3 regions of the Glutamicibacter sp. V16R2B1 genome follow, and region 2 is predicted to be linked to each of the others. Evidence: riboswitches for the same ligand, from Rfam matches in the RefSeq annotation. Region 2 holds a riboswitch; each other region holds the start of a gene.
The links. Region 2 has a riboswitch for S-adenosylmethionine ahead of FDN03_RS10015 (flavin reductase family protein). Riboswitches for the same ligand answer to the same signal wherever they lie in the genome.
Positions count from the first base shown of each region.

Region 1: linked by a shared signal. The riboswitch ahead of FDN03_RS06545 (bifunctional o-acetylhomoserine/o-acetylserine sulfhydrylase) and the one ahead of FDN03_RS10015 (flavin reductase family protein) in region 2 are both predicted to bind S-adenosylmethionine.
Region 3: linked by a shared signal. The riboswitch ahead of FDN03_RS04460 (acyl-CoA dehydrogenase family protein) and the one ahead of FDN03_RS10015 (flavin reductase family protein) in region 2 are both predicted to bind S-adenosylmethionine.

Region 1 is NZ_VATX01000010.1:32,560-38,500, reverse strand. It holds gene FDN03_RS06560 (aminoglycoside phosphotransferase family protein) at 1-838, opposite strand, end outside; gene FDN03_RS06555 (CPBP family intramembrane glutamic endopeptidase) at 963-1,733, shown strand; gene FDN03_RS06550 (VOC family protein) at 1,840-2,484, opposite strand; SAM riboswitch class IV at 2,674-2,793, shown strand; gene FDN03_RS06545 (bifunctional o-acetylhomoserine/o-acetylserine sulfhydrylase) at 2,883-4,229, shown strand; gene FDN03_RS06540 (homoserine O-acetyltransferase) at 4,234-5,364, shown strand; gene FDN03_RS06535 (glycosyltransferase 87 family protein) at 5,528-5,941, shown strand, end outside.
Region 2 is NZ_VATX01000014.1:74,444-80,384, forward strand. It holds gene FDN03_RS10010 (acyl--CoA ligase family protein) at 50-1,660, opposite strand; SAM riboswitch class IV at 1,957-2,074, shown strand; gene FDN03_RS10015 (flavin reductase family protein) at 2,183-2,683, shown strand; gene dnaB (replicative DNA helicase) at 3,323-4,687, shown strand; gene FDN03_RS10025 (ZIP family zinc transporter) at 5,057-5,794, shown strand; gene FDN03_RS10030 (GNAT family N-acetyltransferase) at 5,808-5,941, opposite strand, start outside.
Region 3 is NZ_VATX01000007.1:68,629-74,569, forward strand. It holds gene ggt (gamma-glutamyltransferase) at 1-1,080, shown strand, start outside; gene FDN03_RS04455 (LLM class flavin-dependent oxidoreductase) at 1,172-2,575, opposite strand; gene FDN03_RS04460 (acyl-CoA dehydrogenase family protein) at 2,621-3,961, opposite strand; SAM riboswitch class I at 3,977-4,066, opposite strand; SAM riboswitch class I at 4,331-4,441, shown strand; gene FDN03_RS04465 (ABC transporter ATP-binding protein) at 4,447-5,274, shown strand; gene FDN03_RS04470 (aliphatic sulfonate ABC transporter substrate-binding protein) at 5,366-5,941, shown strand, end outside.

The sequences.
Region 1 (5,941 bases), on a different contig from region 2:
CGGCGGCCGCCGCCATGCGCAGGCGCGGGCCGATTTTGCGCAGCAGCTTGTCCAGCCGCGGATGATCGGTGCGCGCAATGGCGTCGCTGAAGCGCTCCAGGCTCATCAGCCCCAGCCAGATCCTGGCCCGGCGGGCCTGCCCGGGATCCGGAGCGACCTGGTCGATCAGGTCCTGGCCGTGCCACAGGCACAAGTAGGCGGTGTTCAGCGCCGGGTCCCAGGCCGCGGCCAGGTCCCAGTCCAGGATCCCAATCAGCTCCCCGTCGACCCAGTGCATGTTGTGCCCGGCCAGGTCCCCGTGCACCAGGCCCGGGGGCACCTGGGCCAGTTCGGGCAGCTGCTCCCACAGGGTGAGGGCCGCCGGGCGCAGCTCGAGCGGCAGCGCATCGTGGCTGGCCTGGCGGCGCTCGGTGGTCCACGGCCCGCCGAACGCGAACGGTTCGGCCAGCAGCGGGCGCAGCGTGTCGAGCTCTACCTCGGCCAGGGCATCGACCACCCGGCGCAGGATGCACGCATCGCCCCGGTGCGGTGGGTGCGCGGTGCCGGGAATGTAGCGCATCGCCACCGCCGCCAGCCCTTGCGCGTCAGTGGCGATCGGGCCCAGCGCGGTGGGCACCTGCCAGGCAAGGCGTTCGGAGACGGCCCGGTGCAGGGCCACGCTGCGGGGCATGGCCGCGCTGGCCTGCGGGGTGCGGGCCATGCGGATCACCGCCTGCTCGTTGCCCAGCAGCACCCGGTGGAACTGCCCGCCTTCCTCCACCCGGGCCCCTTGCCAGGACAGCTGCGGGGCCAGGCGCCGGGCCAGGGCCAGCTCGGCATCGGTGGCGGCTCGACTCACGGGTTCTCCCTTGGTATGTGGTGGGCGGGGCGGCGCCCGGACCTGCGGGCCGAGCGGTTCCAACGCTATCGCAGCCACCGCGGTGCTTCAGCCCAGGCACAGCGGGCACGCATAGGATCAAGGGGTGCAAAGCAATCTGGCAGACGGCCCGCGGCAGGCGGGGCCGCTGAAATTCGAGATCTTTTTGGTGCTGGCGCTGTCGCTGGGCCAAAGCGCGGTGTATTCGATCGTCAGCTTCCTGGACAAGGTGACCCGCGCGCCGCTGGGTGAGCAGACCACCTCGATGAACAACCCGCTCAGCGCCCGGCCCTGGTTCGATCTGACCTACCAGCTGCTGGACATCGCCTTCGCCCTGGTGCCGGTGGCGCTGGCGCTGTACTTCATGGCGCGCAGTCTGGGGCTCGGGCCGCGGCAGGTGGGGTTCGATTTGCGCCGGCCCGGCCGAGACGCGGCCTGGGGCGCCGGCTTGTTCCTGGCGATGGGGCTGGGCACCCTGGGCCTGTACGCGGTGGGGCGGGCGCTGGGGCTGACCACCGCGCTGTCGGTGGCGAACCTGGAGGGGTATTGGTGGACGGTGCCGGTGCTGCTGCTGTCCGCGGCCCGCCACGCGGTGCTGGAGGAGGTGCTCATGCTGGCCTTCCTCTTCGCCCACGGCCGGGCGCTGAAGATCGCCCCCTGGGCGCTGCTTCTGGGGTCGGCGCTGCTGCGCGGCAGCTACCACCTGTACCAGGGATTCGGGCCGTTCATCGGCAACGCGGTGATGGGCGCCGTGTTCGGTTGGGTGTACCTGCGGTGGGGGCGGGTGATGCCGCTGGTGATCGCGCACTTCCTGCTCGACGCGGTGGGCTTTGTGGGCTTCGCGCTGATCGGTCCGGCGATCGGGATCGGCGGCTGAGCCGGCCGCCCGGCCTTTGCGCCGCGGCGCCGGCGGGTTAACGGATCAGGGGCAGGGGGCGAACCCTCGCGGTTCACGCCCTGCCCCTATATCCGTGCGTCCTTGGCTACAGCACGACCTCGCCCTTGGGGGTCTGGAAGGTGACCGAGAGGATGCCCGGGGTCCCGTTGGGGGACTGGTAGCTCATGGTGACCTCGCCCAGCTGCACCTCATCGGGCTTGCCCAGCCACTCCAGCACCCGGTCGCGGGAGCCGGCGATGGTGATCTCATCGATGAAGCCCACCGGGTCCAGGGCGCGGGAAGGGTGCAGGTCCTCGGTGCCGTCGTCCCAGCGCAGCAGGTAGGGCACCTGCGGGTCGGCGATCAGGCCCTTGATGCCGATCTGCTGCCAGGTCAGTTCGCGCCCGTCGGGGAACTTGCGGTTGCCCGGCACGGCCTGGCGGCCCAGCCGTTGCTCGGCCTGGCCCATCTCATCCAGGGACACGCACCAGCCCATCCATCCCCCGCCCAGTTCGGAGCGGGCGCGCACGGCCTGCCCGAAGGGGGCCTTGAGGCTTGCCGGGTGGTCCAGCACCTCGACGACTTCCAGGTACTGGTTGTGCTGCAGCGGAAAAATTACATTGCGAGTTCCGAATCGTGGGTGGATCCCACCCTTGACGAACTCCAGGCCCAGGGTCTGGGAGATGCGTTCGGCGGTTTCCATCAGCCCATCGGGGCCACATGCATACGAAACGTGATCTAGCCTCATCATGCGATCATCATGCCATTTTTGTGATCCAAGTCTCGACTTAGGGTCGCCTAATTATTTCTCCAGGTGTTGACGTTCCGGCCCGAACGTGCCAAGTGCGGCGCAAGGGGTGCGCTGTTGTGTGACCGATTGCGACGCCGCGGACGCAGCGCCGATTGCATCGTCCGCCGCGCCTGCGGCACACTGGTGGCAGGTCATGAGTCCCAGCTACGAGCCCCGGCTTGCTGGGCGGCAACCCTCCAACCGCGGTGGGGTGCCCCGGGTGAAGACCTGGCCCTGCACACCTAGGTGTGCCAAGGACAAGCGCGGGTTACACCCTGAGAACTCACCGGCCACCGGCCTCTTAGGGTGAATTTCAGTGGTGTACCCCCGAATAGTCAACGAACTATGGGAGGAAAACCATGAGCGAAAACTGGTCATTCGAGACCCGTCAGATCCACGCCGGGCAAAGCCCGGACCCGCACACCGGGGCCCGGGCCCTGCCGATCTACCAGACCACGTCCTTCGAATTCCCCACCGCGCAGACCGCGGCCGAGCGCTTTGCGCTGCAGGACCTGGGTCCGATCTACACCCGCATCGGCAACCCCACCCAGGAGGCGGTGGAGAACCGGATCGCCAGCCTGGAGGGCGGGGTGGGCGCCCTGCTGCTGGCCTCCGGGCAGGCGGCCACCACGTTCGCGATCCTGAACCTGGCCGAGGCGGGGGACCACATCGTGGCCAGCCCCAGCCTCTACGGGGGCACCCAGAACCTGTTCAAGCACACGCTGCGCAAGCTGGGAATCGAGGTCAGCTTCGTGGCCGACCCGGACGACCTGCAGGGGTGGCGCGCCGCGATCCGCCCGAACACCAAGGCGCTGTTCGGCGAGGTGGTCTCCAACCCGCGCCAGGACGTGCTGGACATTGCGGCGATCGCGGACATCGCCCACGCGGCCGGCGTGCCGCTGCTGGTGGACAACACCCTGTCCACCCCCTACCTGATCCGCCCGATCGAGTCCGGCGCGGACATCGTCATCCACTCGGCCACGAAGTACCTGGGCGGGCACGGCACCGCGATCGCCGGGGTGATCGTGGATTCGGGCAACTTCGACTTCGGGGCCGACCCGCAGAAGTTCCCGGGCTTCAACACCCCGGATGAGTCCTACAACAACCTGGTCTTCGCCCGCGACCTGGGCGTGGACGGCGCACTGGGGGCGAACCTGGCCTACATCCTCAAGGCGCGGGTGCAGCTGCTGCGCGACCTGGGTTCGGCCGTGTCCCCCTTCAACGCGTTCTTGATCGCCCAGGGCCTGGAAACCCTGTCCCTGCGCATGGAGCGCCACGTGGCCAACGCGGTCCAGGTGGCCCGCTGGCTGGAGGCGCACCCGCAGGTGCAGCAGGTCTCCTACGCCGGGCTGCCCTCCTCCCCGTGGTACGAACGCGGACGCAAGTACGGGCCGAACGGGGTGGGCGCGATCGTCTCCTTCGACGTGGCCGGCGGGGCCGCGGCCGGCCAGGCGTTCGCCGATGCGCTGGTGCTGCATTCGAACGTGGCCAACCTGGGGGACGTGCGCTCCCTGGTGGTGCACCCGGCCTCCACCACCCACGCCCAGCTCAGCGACGCCGAGCAGCTGGCCGCGGGGGTGCGTCCGGGGCTGGTGCGCCTGAGCGTGGGGCTGGAGAACGTCAAGGACATCCTGGCCGACCTGGAACTGGGCTTCGCGGCCGTGGCCGCCCGCCAGACCGACGAGACCCTGGCCGAAGCGCGCTAAGCCGATGACTGCGATCGCAAGGACCGGGCGGCCGGCCACCCGCACCGCCGTGCACGGCATGAGGCGCCGAGCGGCGGTGGGGGAGTATGGCTTTGAAACCGGCGGCTACCTGCCGCAGGTGGAGCTGGCCTACGAAACCTGGGGGGAACTGGACGCACAGGGCTCCAACGCGGTGCTGATCACCCACGCGCTGACCGGCGATGCCCACGTCAGCCGCGGGGACTCGGACTTCGACGGCTGGTGGGAGGACTTCGTGGGCCCCGGCAAGCCGATCGACACCAACCGCTACCACGTGGTGGCGGCGAACATCGTCGGCGGCTGCAACGGCAGCACCGGGCCGGGCAGCCTGGACGCCAACGGGCGGGCCTGGGGTTCGCGTTTCCCGTTCACCACCATCAAGGACTCGGTGCACCTGGAGGCCCGGCTGGCCGACGCGCTGGGGATCGAGACCTGGCACGCGGTGATCGGCGGGTCGATGGGCGGGGCACGGGCCCTGGAGTGGGCCGTGCTCTACCCGCACCGGGTGCGCAACCTGGTGGTGATGGCCGCCTGCGCGCAGGCCAGCGCCGAACAGATCGCCTTCGCCCAGGTGCAAAGCGAATCGATCCGGCTGGACCCGCACTTCGCCAATGGGGACTACTACCACACCGGGCGGGCGCCGGACGCCGGGCTCGGGGTGGCCCGGCGCCTGGCGCACGTCACCTACCGTTCCGAGGCCGAGCTGCAGCAGCGCTTCGGACGCAGGGGGCAGGGCCAGGAGGACCCGCTGGGATCGGCCAGCTGGCCGCGCGGACGCTACATGGTCGAAAGCTACCTGGACCACCAGGCGGCCAAGCTGTCCCGGCGTTTTGACGCGAACAGCTACCTGGTGCTCACCGAGGCGCTGATGAGCCACGACGTGGCCCGCGGGTTCGGCTCGCTGGAGCACGCCCTGGCCCGGCTGGCCGGGGTGAACACGGTGATCGCCGCGGTGCGCAGCGACCGGCTCTACCTGCCCGAGCAGTCCGAGCAGCTGGCCGCGCTGATTCCCGGCGCCGCGCCGGTGCACTACATCGACTCGCCGATCGGCCACGACGGGTTCCTGACCGACGCGGTGCAGCTGGCCGGGGTGCTGGCCGAGCGCGTGTTCGCCTAGCCGCCCTGCGACGCAGCAGCTTTTTTGCGCGCGCCGGGACATCCACCAGTATGCGGTGGATGTCCCGGCGCGCACTGCGTTAAAGGGCCCGGATCGTGCGGCGGCGGTGCCGTCCCCGCGGTGGGCGGCCCACCGCGGGGGCGGACCCCCATAGACTTATCGGGTGCCTTTAGAGAATCCTGGATTTCAAGCCTCCATCACGCCGCGCCAGTGGCTGTCCCTGTTCCGCCGGCCCTGGTTCCTGCTGGGCCTGGCCGCCGCGCTGGGGATCGTGCTGCTGGCCTCCCCGCTGTACGGGCTGGACTTCCGGGTGTACCGCGAAGGGGCGAAGGTGCTGTTCGCCGGGCTGAACGAGCGTTCCTTGTATGACCCGATGCCGCAGGAGCTGGGCACCCGGGGCCTGCCGTTCACCTACCCGCCGTTCGCCGCCGCCTTGTTCCTGCCCTTCGCGCTGCTGCCCGCGACGCTGGGCATGGTGCTGATCACCGCCACCACGCTGCTGTGCCTGGTGGGGGCCGCGCTCTTGGCGGTCGGCTACATGCACCGCCACGGGGCGCTGGGCTGGTTCGCCCACACC
Region 2 (5,941 bases):
ACAGCGTAGCAAGCCAGGCGCCGGCACGTCAGCCCACCGCGCGCCGGGTTTAGCGCGTGGTGGCCGCGGAGGGCAGCGGCAGGGTGCGCAGCACGTTCTTTTGCACCTTGCCCGTGGAGGTGCGGGGCAAATCCTGCGGGAAAACGATGGTGCGCGGCACCTTGAACCCGGCCAGCTGTTCGCGAGCGTGGGCGATCAGGGCCGCCTCATCCACCTGTGAGCCGCTGGCCCGGACGACGTAGGCGATGGGGCGTTCGCCCCACTTCTCATCCGCGATGCCCACCACCGCCACATCCAGCACCTGCGGGTGGCTGGCCAGCACCTGCTCGACCTCCACGGTGGAAATGTTCTCCCCGCCGGAGATGATGATGTCCTTGGCCCGGTCGCGCAGCTGGATGTAGCCGTCCGGGTGCATCACGCCCAGGTCCCCGGTGTGGAACCAGCCCCCGGCGAAGGCCTGTTCAGTGGCCGGCTCGTCCTTGTAGTAGCCGATCATCACGTTGTTGCCGCGCAGCACGATTTCGCCCATGCTCTGTCCGTCGGCCGGCACGTCGTTCATGTCCAGGTCCACTACGCGGGCGGACTCCGCGGTCACCATGCCCACCCCCTGCCGGGAGAGCTTGGCGGCCCGCTGCTCGGCGTCCAGCTCATCCCAGTGCTGCTGGTACTCGCAGATCGTGTACGGGCCGTAGACCTCGGTCAACCCGTAGACGTGCACCACCTCGATGCCCAGCCGGTGCAGCTTGCCAATGATGGCCGGTGACGGGGGAGCGCCGGCGGTGGTGATGCGCAGCGGCTGGCCCACACGGTGGGCCCGGGGCGCGTCGGCGATGATCGAGCACACGGTTGGTGCCCCGCACAGGTGGGTGGTGCCCAGCTGGTCGATGGCATCCCAGACGGCGTCCTCGCGCACCGCCCGCAGGCACAGGTGGGTGCCGCCGGCGGCGGTTACCGCCCAGGGCGTGCACCAGCCGTTGCAGTGGAACATCGGCAGCGTCCACAGGTAGCGGGTGTGCACGTCCATTTGCTGGTGGAACGCCTCACCCAGCGCGTTCAGATAGGTGCCGCGGTGTGAATACAGCACCCCCTTGGGCTTGCCGGTGGTCCCGGAGGTGTAGTTCAGGCAGATCGGGGCCCGCTCGTCGCCCACCGTATAGGGCAGGCGGCCGGCGGGGGCGTGGCGCAGCAGGTCCTCCAGCACCGCGTCGACCGGCACCTGGGGGCGCGGGCCGGTGTACTGGTCGTCGGTGACCTCGATCAGCGCCTCCAGGCTCGCCACCTCCTGGCGCAGCCGTGCGGTGTTGCCCAGCAGCTCGGTGTCCGCCAACAGCAGCCGGGCCTCGGCGTGCGACAAGATGTACTGCAGCTCGTGGGCGGCCAGGCGGGTGTTCAGGGCAACGAGGATGCCGCCGGCCAGCGGGACCGCGTAGTGGGCGGCCAGCATTTCCGGGGTGTTCGGGGCCAGCACCGCGACCCGGTCGCCCGGGGAAATGCGTTGGGCCAGCACCTGGGCCAGCCGCTGGACGCGCTCCTCGAACTGGGCCCAGGTGTAGCTGCGCGAACCGTGAATCACCGCGGTTTTCTCCGGGTAGACCTCCACGGAGCGTTCCAGGAAGCGCAGGGGAGTCAATTCTGAGTGGTTGGCCAGCAACGATGCCATGGGGGCTCCTCGGGGTCGGTAACTATCCGGCCCTGCGCTGTGACGCAGGGCACCTCGCAAGACATCGTGGCATGAAACTGAACCCCAGACAAAGAAACTGCGTGCCATTGCGCTCAACGGCGCCCGCGGGGCGACCAGCGTAGGAGGCGGTGTCCGTTGGTGAGCTGCGTCGGGCGAAATTATCGGCGGCGAGCGTAGCGGAAGGAGGGGGCGGACGAAACAATATGTCGAAGATTGCGGTATAAGACAGGAAATGTTTGACGTTACGCCGCGACGGGCCATAGTGTCGTAGACAGAATCAAGAGCGTCAGCTGACAAGCCCTGGCTAGCTGGCCGGCAACCCTCTAAACGGTAGTGGGGTGCTCCAGGTGAGGATTCGGTTCCGCGCGCCACCGCGTGGAACAAGTACCGCACACCGAGGCGTAAAACCTTCGAATCCACAGTGCAGCAGCTTGGCCCTGCGGCGCTATGGGCATTCGACCGTCGCCGACCACGGTGGGCCTGATGCTAAGGATACGAATCATGTCATTGAATCAGGATCTCGACCCGTTGACCCTGCGCAAGGTCTTCGCCCAGCACCCCTCGGGCGTCGCGGCGTTGTGCGCCGAAATCGATGGCGTCAAGACCGGAATTGTTGCCTCCTCGTTTACCGTTGGGGTCTCCCTGGATCCGGCGCTGGTGATGTTCGCCGTGCAGAAGACCTCCAACACCTGGCCGAAGCTGCGGCGGGCACAGCGTATCGGGGTCTCGGTGCTCAGCAGCCGCAACGAGGGGGTCTGCGCCCAGATCGCCTCGAAGAAGGGTGACCGCTTCGCCGGGCTGCACACCCACATCACCGAGCAGCAGGCGTTGTTCATCGAGGAATCCACCCTCTGGCTCGATACCTCCATCTACAACGAGGTTGAAGCCGGGGACCACTGGGTCGTCCTGCTGCAGGTGCACGGCCACCAGGCCTCGGCGCACACCCCGTCGATCTTCCATGATTCCGCCTTCCACACCCTCAAGGTGCCGGCCCTGGTCTAATGGCAGGGCGGCATCGATGAATCCCACTGCGTCGTACGCCGCGGTGGGATTCATTGCGTTAACCGCTTCAAACCGGGTTGCGTGTCAGGCGCAGTGCACAGTCCCGAGATGAGGCAGGCCGGGGATCTGTGGACGAAGCCCCGCATCCGAAGGACCTTAATGGGTGGTCCTGCGATGAGTAGCGAGTTTTTAGATCTGAAGTAATCCACAAAGCTTTCCACAGCGTTGTGGATTGGGGGTGGATAACCGTGGTTGACGCCTCCACGCCCCCGAATTGTGGGCTTTCCGGCTGTGGAAAAGATCCAAAACCCACAATGCCGCGGAGGAAAATTTATTTTTTATCCACACGTGTGAAAACCTAAACAACCAAGTCAATGAGGTATTAGTTGCGTTTAAGTGGGGAAATCCACAGCGTTCTCCCCAGTTCCTGCACACCCCCTTCCACAGATAGCTGCCGCTTGTCCACAGATCCTGTGGATAAGTGAGTTTACGCCCTTACATAAGAGGCCTACTGTTGGCTCTGGAACTGAAATATCCACAAGTTTCCCCAGCGCCCCCAAACTGTCGGGGCCCGATGGAACGATACGAGGTGGACGGTGAACCGGTCGCCGAGTTCCCGGTGGGTAGAAGGGGATTTGAATGTCTATTGCCAGCGCTGAGCAGGCCTACGAGAACCGCGACTCCGAGGCGGGGCGTACGCCGCCGCAGGACATCGCCGCGGAAATGTCGGTTCTGGGCGGCATGATGCTCTCCAAGGACGCGATCGCCGATGTCATTGAGGTGGTCCGCGGCAACGACTTCTACCGTCCGGCCCATGAATCGATCTATGAGGCCATCATTGATCTCTACGGACGGGGCGAACCGGCTGATGCCGTCACCGTTTCGGACCTGCTGACCAAGCGGGGCGAAATCGTCCGGGTGGGCGGTGCCGCATACCTGCACAACCTCATCCAGTCCGTGCCCACCGCCGCGAACGCCGGTTACTACGCCGAGATCGTGCGCGAACGCGCCGTGCTGCGCCGCCTGGTCGACGCCGGGACCCGGATCGTGCAGATGGGCTACTCCCCGGACGGGGACGTGGACGCCATCGTCAACGAGGCGCAGGCCGAGGTCTACAAGGTTGCGGAGAATCGCTCGAGCGAAGACTATGTCCGGCTCAGCGAGATCATCGAGGGCACCGTCGATGAGATCGAAAATGCGGCCAACGCCGGTGACGGCATCACCGGTGTCCCCACCGGCTTTTACGAGTTTGATGAGTTGACCCAGGGCCTGCAGGGCGGGCAGATGATCATCATCGCCGCGCGTCCGGCCGTGGGCAAGTCGACCTTCGCCCTGGACTTTGCGCGTTCGGCGGCAATCAAGAACAACATGGCCACCGTGTTCTTCTCCCTGGAAATGGGGCGCAATGAAATCGCGATGCGTCTGCTCTCCGCGGAGGCCTCGATCCAGTTGCAGGACCTGCGCAAGGGGTCGGTGGAGGATGCCCAGTGGACCAAGATCGCCACCACCATGGGACGGTTGAATGAGGCTCCGCTATTCATTGACGACTCCCCGAACATGTCGATGATGGAGATCCGCGCCAAGTGCCGCCGCCTGAAGCAGCGCAACGAGCTGAAGATGATCGTGCTGGACTACCTGCAGCTGATGAGCTCGGGCAAGCGCGTTGAATCACGCCAGCAGGAAGTCTCGGAGTTCTCCCGTAACCTGAAGCTGCTGGCCAAGGAGCTCGATGTCCCGCTCATCGCGCTCTCGCAGCTGAACCGTGGTTCGGAACAGCGTACGGACAAGAAGCCGATGGTCTCGGACCTGCGTGAATCCGGCTCGATTGAGCAGGATGCGGACATGGTGATCCTGCTGCACCGCGAGGACGTGTACGACAAGGAAAATCGTCCCGGAGAGGCCGACGTGATTGTGGCCAAGCACCGCAACGGTCCCACCAAGACCATTACCGTCGCCTTCCAGGGCCACTACTCCCGGTTCAGCAACATGCAAAGCGAAGGGTAGGGGCAACCCCTGGCTTGACCCGAGCCACGGTAGGACAAATCCCGAAGGCGCATCCGACTCCAGCCAGAGGGCCGGCAGCCCGCAGGTGAAGACGCAGGTAACGGCAGAGATCAACGCCAAAAGCACCACGGTTGTCTTTAAATCGAGCTACTACACGCCGTTATCGGGGCGGCGAGTCGGCGAAGCAGAGATTGTCCAGAGTCTTGGTCCTCACTGGCACCTGGGCAGGAGCGAGTCCGATTTCTGCATCCACGGGCAGCACGATGCGGCAGACCCGATCGGGGTGATGTCAGGGCCTTGAATGCAGGGCTGTGTTTTTGGGCTGATCCCGCTCAGCCCGGGCATCCAGGCACCGCTATAGTGGGTGCCATGATCCAGAGCCTTCAAGCCCTGCTGTGGGGCACCGTGGCCGGTTCGGCCCTGCTGTTGGGGGCCGGGGCGGCCTGGTGGCTGCGCATTCCGCGGATCTGGGTTTGCGCGATCATGGCCTTCGGCTCAGGGGTGCTGATCAGTGCGCTGAGCTTTGAGCTGGTGTTGGAGGCCTACCAGCAGGGCGGCCTGGCGGCCAGCGTCGCCGGGGTGCTCGCCGGCGCGGGGCTCTACTTCGGCGCCAATCGGCTGCTGGCCTGGCTGACGGCGCGACGCCACGCCAGCACCCCGCGGACCCAGGACTCCTCCGGCACCGCAATCGCCGTCGGAGCGCTGATTGACGGGATTCCCGAATCGGTGGCCCTGGGCCTGGGAGTCGTGGCCGGAGCGGGAATCAACCCCACCATGCTCGCGGCCATCTTCATCTCCAACATCCCCGAGGGACTGGCCAGCACCGCGGACATGAAGCAGGCCCGCCGCCCGGGCCGCGCCGTGCTGGCGCTGTGGGGCGCAATCGCGGTGGCCAGCGGACTGGCCGCCTTCATCGGTGCCATCGCGCTGGCACAGATGCCCGCCGAGGTGCTGGCGTTCGCCACCGCGGTCGCGGCCGGCGGCATCCTGACCATGATCGCGGACACCATGATCCCCGAGGCGTACGCGGTCGACCACGACTACACCGGGCTGCTGGTCACCCTCGGGTTCCTCAGCGCCTTCACCCTGCACGCGGTCGGCGGGTAGGCCGCCGTCCCGGTTAGGCCTTGGGCAGGATCTGCAGGTGGTGCGGGCGCGGCGGGACCACGTCCGGCTCGAACTCCTGGTGCTTGCCCACATACTTCTTGATGTACGGGCAGACCGGGACGATCTTCATCCCGGCCGAGACCGTGT
Region 3 (5,941 bases), on a different contig from region 2:
CAGGCCCCGCCGGTGGTGCCGGGAACCGAGCTGCCCGTGCCTGCCGGCCACATGACCGCCGCGGACCTGGCACGCTACAAGGTCGTGAAGCAGAAGCCGACCAGGGTGAACTATCGCGGCCTGGACGTCTACGGGATGGCCCCCTCCAGCAGTGGGGGCACCACGGTCGGCGAGGCCCTGAACATCCTGAATCGGTTCCAGCTTTCAACGATGCCGCGACCCGACGCGCTGCACCACTACCTGGAGGCCAGCGCCCTGGCGTTTGCCGACCGCGGCAAATACGTCGGGGATCCGGCATTCGTCGATGTGCCCACCCGCCAGCTGACCGACCGACTCTTCGGGGCCGAGCGGGCCTGCGCCCTGGATCCGCAGCGCGCCTCCGTGAAACCGGTAGCGCCGGGCGATGCCGCCAATTATGACGGGCGGTGCCCCACCGAAGCCGGTGTGGTGGCGCAGGAGAAGGACACGGAGAACATCTCGACCACGCACCTGTCGGTGGCCGACCGGTGGGGCAACGTCGTGTCCTACACGCTGACCATTGAACAGACCGGCGGTTCGGGCATCGTGGTGCCGGGCCGCGGGTTCCTGCTCAACAACGAGTTGACCGACTTCTCCACCGTCTACGATCCGGCCGACCCGAACCGCATCGAGCCGGGCAAGCGGCCGCGCTCCTCCATGGCGCCGACCATTGTGCTCAAGGACCGCAAGCCGGTGCTGGCGGTTGGCTCCCCGGGCGGCTCGACGATCATCACCACGGTGCTGCAGACCCTGGTCAACCGCGTGGATCTGGGCATGGAGCTTCCCGAGGCGATTGCCGCGCCGCGCGCCTCACAGCGCAACACTACCGCGGTCACCGCCGAACCGGAGTTCATTGCCGATGATGCCCGGATGCTGGAGCCCTTCGGCCACCAGTTCGTGCCGTCCGGGGATTCCTTTACCCCGCAGGCGGAGATCGGTGCGGTGGCGGCCGTGGAGATCGGCCCGCGGGGCAAGCTGACCGCCGCGGCCGAACCGACCCGGCGCGGGGGCGGCTCGGCGATGGTGGTGAAGCAGCTGAAGGGACACAAGAAGCACAAGTAGCTCCCGCGCATCCACACCGAAGGCGGCGCGGCCGCGGAAAGACCAGTGACGGGTTTTTCCGCGGCCGCGCCGCCCTGTTCACCGCTGGCCGCTAGCGGGCGGCAGCCAGGCGGTTGGCGATCTTGTACTGGGCGGCGCGGTGGGTGTCCTTGACCCGGTCGCCGGCACCGAAGAGCTTGTTGCGCAGCGAGCCTTCGGCATACTCGGTCTTGTAGGCGCCGCGGGCCTGCAGTTCGGGAACCACATACTCGACGATGTCCTCAAAGGTTCCCGGGGTGATCGCGTAGGCGAGGTTGAACCCGTCCACGTCGGTGTAGTCCACCCAGTCGATCAGCTTCTCGGCCACCTCGGCGCCCGAACCGACGGTGATCGGGCCGAAACCGCCCACGCCGACCCACTCGGCCAGCTGCCGGATGGTCCACGGTGAGCCCTCGTCGCCGCTGGCCTTCTGGAAGGTCTCCACGGAAGACTGGATCGCGTTGGACTTCACGTTCGAGCCGATCACGTCGTCCGGGTCGTAGGCCGAGAGGTCCACCCCCATCCACCCGGAGATCAGCACCAGTGCCCCCTCGACGTCAGCGTAGGACTTGTAGTCCTCGTACTTCGCCTGCGCGGTGGCCGAGTCCTGGCCGGTGATGATGGTCTGCATGGCGAAGATCTTGATGTCGTAGCGGTCCCGGCCGGCGGCCTCGGCGGCGTCACGGATCTTGGTGACGGTGGCCTTGAGCATTTCCCGGGTCGGCGAGGTGACGAAGACGGCCTCGGCGTTCTCGGCCGCGAACTTCACCCCGCGGCTGGAGGCCCCGGCCTGGTAGATCACCGGGGTGCGCTGGGTGCTCGGTTCGGTGATGGCGATGCCCGGAACCTTGAAGTACTTGCCCTCATGGTTGATCGGGTGCACCTGCTCCGGGTTGGTGTAGATGCCGCTGACCTTGTCGGCCTTGACCGCGTCATCTTCCCAGGAGCCCTCCAGCAGCTTGTACACCACTTCCAGGTACTCATCGGCGTGGTCGTAGCGTTCGTCGTGCTCCATCTGGTCTTCCTGGCCCATGTTGCGCGCGGCGGAGGGCAGGTAGCCGGTGACCACGTTCCAGCCGACCCGGCCCCCGGTGAGGTGGTCCAGGGTGGCCAGGCGGCGGGCGAACGGGTACGGGTGCTCGTAGGCGGTGCCCGCGGTGATGCCGAAGCCGAGGTTCTCGGTGACCGCGGCCATGGCGGAGACCAGCAGAATCGGGTCGTTGACCGGGGCCTGGGCGCCGGTGCGCAGCGGGGATTCGTTGGTGCCGTTGTAGACGTCATAGGTGCCCAGCACATCGGCGATGAACAGCCCGTCGAACTTGCCCTTTTCCAGCACCTTGGCCAGGTGGGTCCAGTAGCCCAGGGTGTTGTAGCTTGCGGCTTGGTCCTGCGGGTGGCGCCAGAGTCCGGGCGACTGGTGGGCGACGCAGTTCATGTCAAAGGCGTTGAACAGGATTTCGCGGGGTGTGCGGCTCATGGCGGTCCTTCTTTCGGGGGTTTGATTCGATGGTGGCGGGCGGGACTAGCGGAAGCTGACCTGGCCCGGGGCGGGGACGTCCCCGGTGGCGTTCAGCCGCACCGGGGGCACCGCGTTGATCTCGTAGTCGCCCACGATGCGGGATTTGTAGATGGCGGGGTTGTGGGTGGCGATGGTGCGGGCGTTGCGCCAGTGCCGGTCCATGTTGCAGCTGGCCTTGGTGGCCGAGGCGCCCAGCGGGTCAAAGAGCTTGCTGGTCACCCCGATGGTCAGCGGCTGGGTGACCGATTGGGCGCGGTTGGCGGCCAACTCGCACACCGCATAGCGTTCGGCGGGGCTCAGGTTGGCGTCGGCCAGGGCGGCCTCGACCTCCAGCACGGCGCCCATCACCACCGACTCGATGGCGAAGACCTCGGCCGAGACCTCCCCCACGACCTGCAGGACCTGCGGTTCGTGGCGGACCGGGACCCCGGTGCCGGTGCTGAAGCTGCGGGTGCGCAGCTGGACCGAGGAGCGCAGGTCATTCAGCGCCGCGCGGGCCACGCCGGCCTGCACGGCCAGCAGCACCAGCTGGAAGACCGCCGATTCGGTGTCGTTCTCATGCTGCGGGATGAAGCTGTCCACCGGGACCCGCTCGAACGTGGTGGTGCCGGTGCCCGTCAGCTGCTGGCCGAACCCGTCCCAGTCATCCAGGATCCGCACCCCGGAATGCTGGGTGGCCACGACGGCGATCTGCCGACCGGGCAGCTGCGGGTGGGCCACGGCCACCATGGTCCAGTCGGCAAAGATGGTCCCGGTGCAGTAGTACTTCTCCCCGGTGACGAACCAGCGGCCCTCGTGCTCGGTGGCCGTGGTGTTCAGGCTGCCCAGCCGGTTGCCGCCGCGTTCGGTGTAGGCGTTGCCCACAATGTGCCCGGCTGAGATCCGCTCCAGCCATTTGGCCTGCAGCGACTGGTCCTCGAAGGCCAGCACGTCTTCGACGAAGGCCAGGTGGGCACGCCAGAGCTGGGCGATGTGGGAGTCGGCTTCGGCCAGTTCAATCAGCAGGCGGAAGACATCGGACATGCGGGCACCGTACCCGCCGCGGTCCACCGGGACGCGCAGGGCCCCGAAGCGTTCCCGGTTCAGCAGCCCCACTTGCTCAAAGGGCAGGATGCGCTCCCGGTCCCGGTGGGCCGCGCCCTCGGCGATTTGCGCGAAGACCGGTCGGAAGGTGGCGGCCAGGCGTTCATATTGTTCGTCGGCCCCAGGCCCCGGGGTGATCTTCAGCAGCTGCCGCTCGGGCAGCTGCTCGGGGTGCTGGTCCAGGTCCACGGCGTTGCCGGCAGGGGCCTGGGCAGGGTCGGACAGCGCGTTGAAGTCCGGTTGGGGTTCGCCGAATGACATGCAAGAGCCTCAATTCTTCCATCGGTCCTGGCGGTAGCACCGGCCCGCATGGGGTGGTTGCTGCGGCGTCGTGGAGCCAGATCTCTCGGCCGCTCTGGATGGTTCATCTCATTTGTACCGGCGGTGACGAAGCCGGCTCAAGGCTTGGCGTCATATTTCGGGGCATGAAGCGCAGATGACGTCGAACGCCCGGATCGCGCGAATGGGCAGGACGTTACAGCCTGACCCCGTCAAGCGGCAGAATGATGCAGAATCCACAAGGGATCAAAGAAATACCAGAATTACCGGCCCCAGAAACGTATGCTTCGAAGATTCGTCACATTACGAACGATTTGCCTTCCATCCGTTCGGGACGATTACATGGTGGCGTAACCATCCCGAGCGGCCGAGAGATCTGGCTCGTTGACGCCGCAGCAACCACCATGACGGGGAGAAGGCCTCTTCCTGCATGGACGGTGCTAACGCCAGAAGCGATGGAGATGACAATGAGTACTGTCCTTGTGTCGCCCACACCCGTGGCGCCATCCACTGCCCGATCGGTTCAGTTCCACAACCTGGGGCGTTCGTTCACCGCAGGACGGCAGACCCGCACGGTCCTGTCGGGCATCGACCTGCAGATCACCGCCGGTCAGGTGGTGGCCATCCTGGGCGCCAGCGGCTGCGGCAAGTCCACACTGCTGCGCACCGTCAGCGGCCTGGATCACCCCAGTGTCGGCCAGGTCCGCATTGGCGGCCACGCCGTGGAGGGAATCGATGACCGCTGTGCGGTGGCGTTCCAGGAACCCCGGTTGCTGCCGTGGCGGACGGTGCGCCAGAACATCGCCCTGGGCCTGTCTCCGCAGCTGACAGCCCAGGCCGGCCGCGAGCTGATCGCCGAGCTGCTGGAACTGACCGAACTCACCCACGCGGCGGAACTTCGTCCGCGCGAGATTTCCGGGGGCATGGCCCAGCGCGTTTCACTGGCCCGCGCCCTGGCACGGCGCCCCGGGGTCCTGCTGCTGGACGAACCGTTCGGCGCGCTGGATGCCCTGACCCGCCTGAAAATGCAGGATCTGCTGCTGGAGATCCACCGTTCGTTCCCGACCACGGTGCTGATGGTCACCCATGACGTGGACGAGGCCCTGAGCCTGGCCGACCGCGTCATTGTCCTGGGGCACCGGCGGCCGAACGCGGAGCAGAAGCAGAACGGGGCCGGGGTCATCGAGGACCTGACCCTGAACTCCCCCAGGCCCCGCAACCGGACGGGTTCCGGATTCACCACCCAGCGCGCGCATCTGCTGCAGCTGCTCGGTGTCAACCCGTCGGGCCATTAACCCCCGCGCCGCGTCGCCTTCCTGCCCACCCCTCCCCCTTGCGTCCGGGCCTCCTCCCGTGCGCCGCCGAACCCACCCGCTAAGGATTCCCATGTCAAAATTCACCCTGTCCCGCCGTTGCGCATTCACCTTCGCCGCCGTCGCATTGGCCGCGAGCAGCCTCAGCGGCTGCGCCGGGGAGAACGCCGCTGCCGGTGAGACCCTGACCCTCGACTATGCGACCTACAACCCCCTGAGCCTGGTGCTGAAGGAAAAGGGATGGCTGGAGGATGCGCTGGCCGACGACGGCATCAGCGTCGAATGGATCCAGTCGGCCGGGTCAAACAAGGCCAACGAGGCACTGCGTGCGGACGCCATCGACGTGGGCTCCACCGCCGGATCCGCCGCCCTGCTGGCCCGCTCCAACGGTTCCCCGATCAAGACGATCGCGTTGTACTCGCAGCCCGAATGGTCAGCACTGGTCGTGGGCAAGGATTCACCGGTTTCCTCGGTCGCCGACCTGAAGGGCAAGCAGGTCGCGGCCACCAAGGGCACCGACCCCTACTTCTTCCTGCTGCAGGCCCTGCAGGAGGCGGGATTGGGGGAAAAGGACATCACGTTGCAGAACGTGCAGCACGCCGACGGGCGCACCGCTTTGGCCAACGGCTCGGTGGATGCCTGGAGCGGA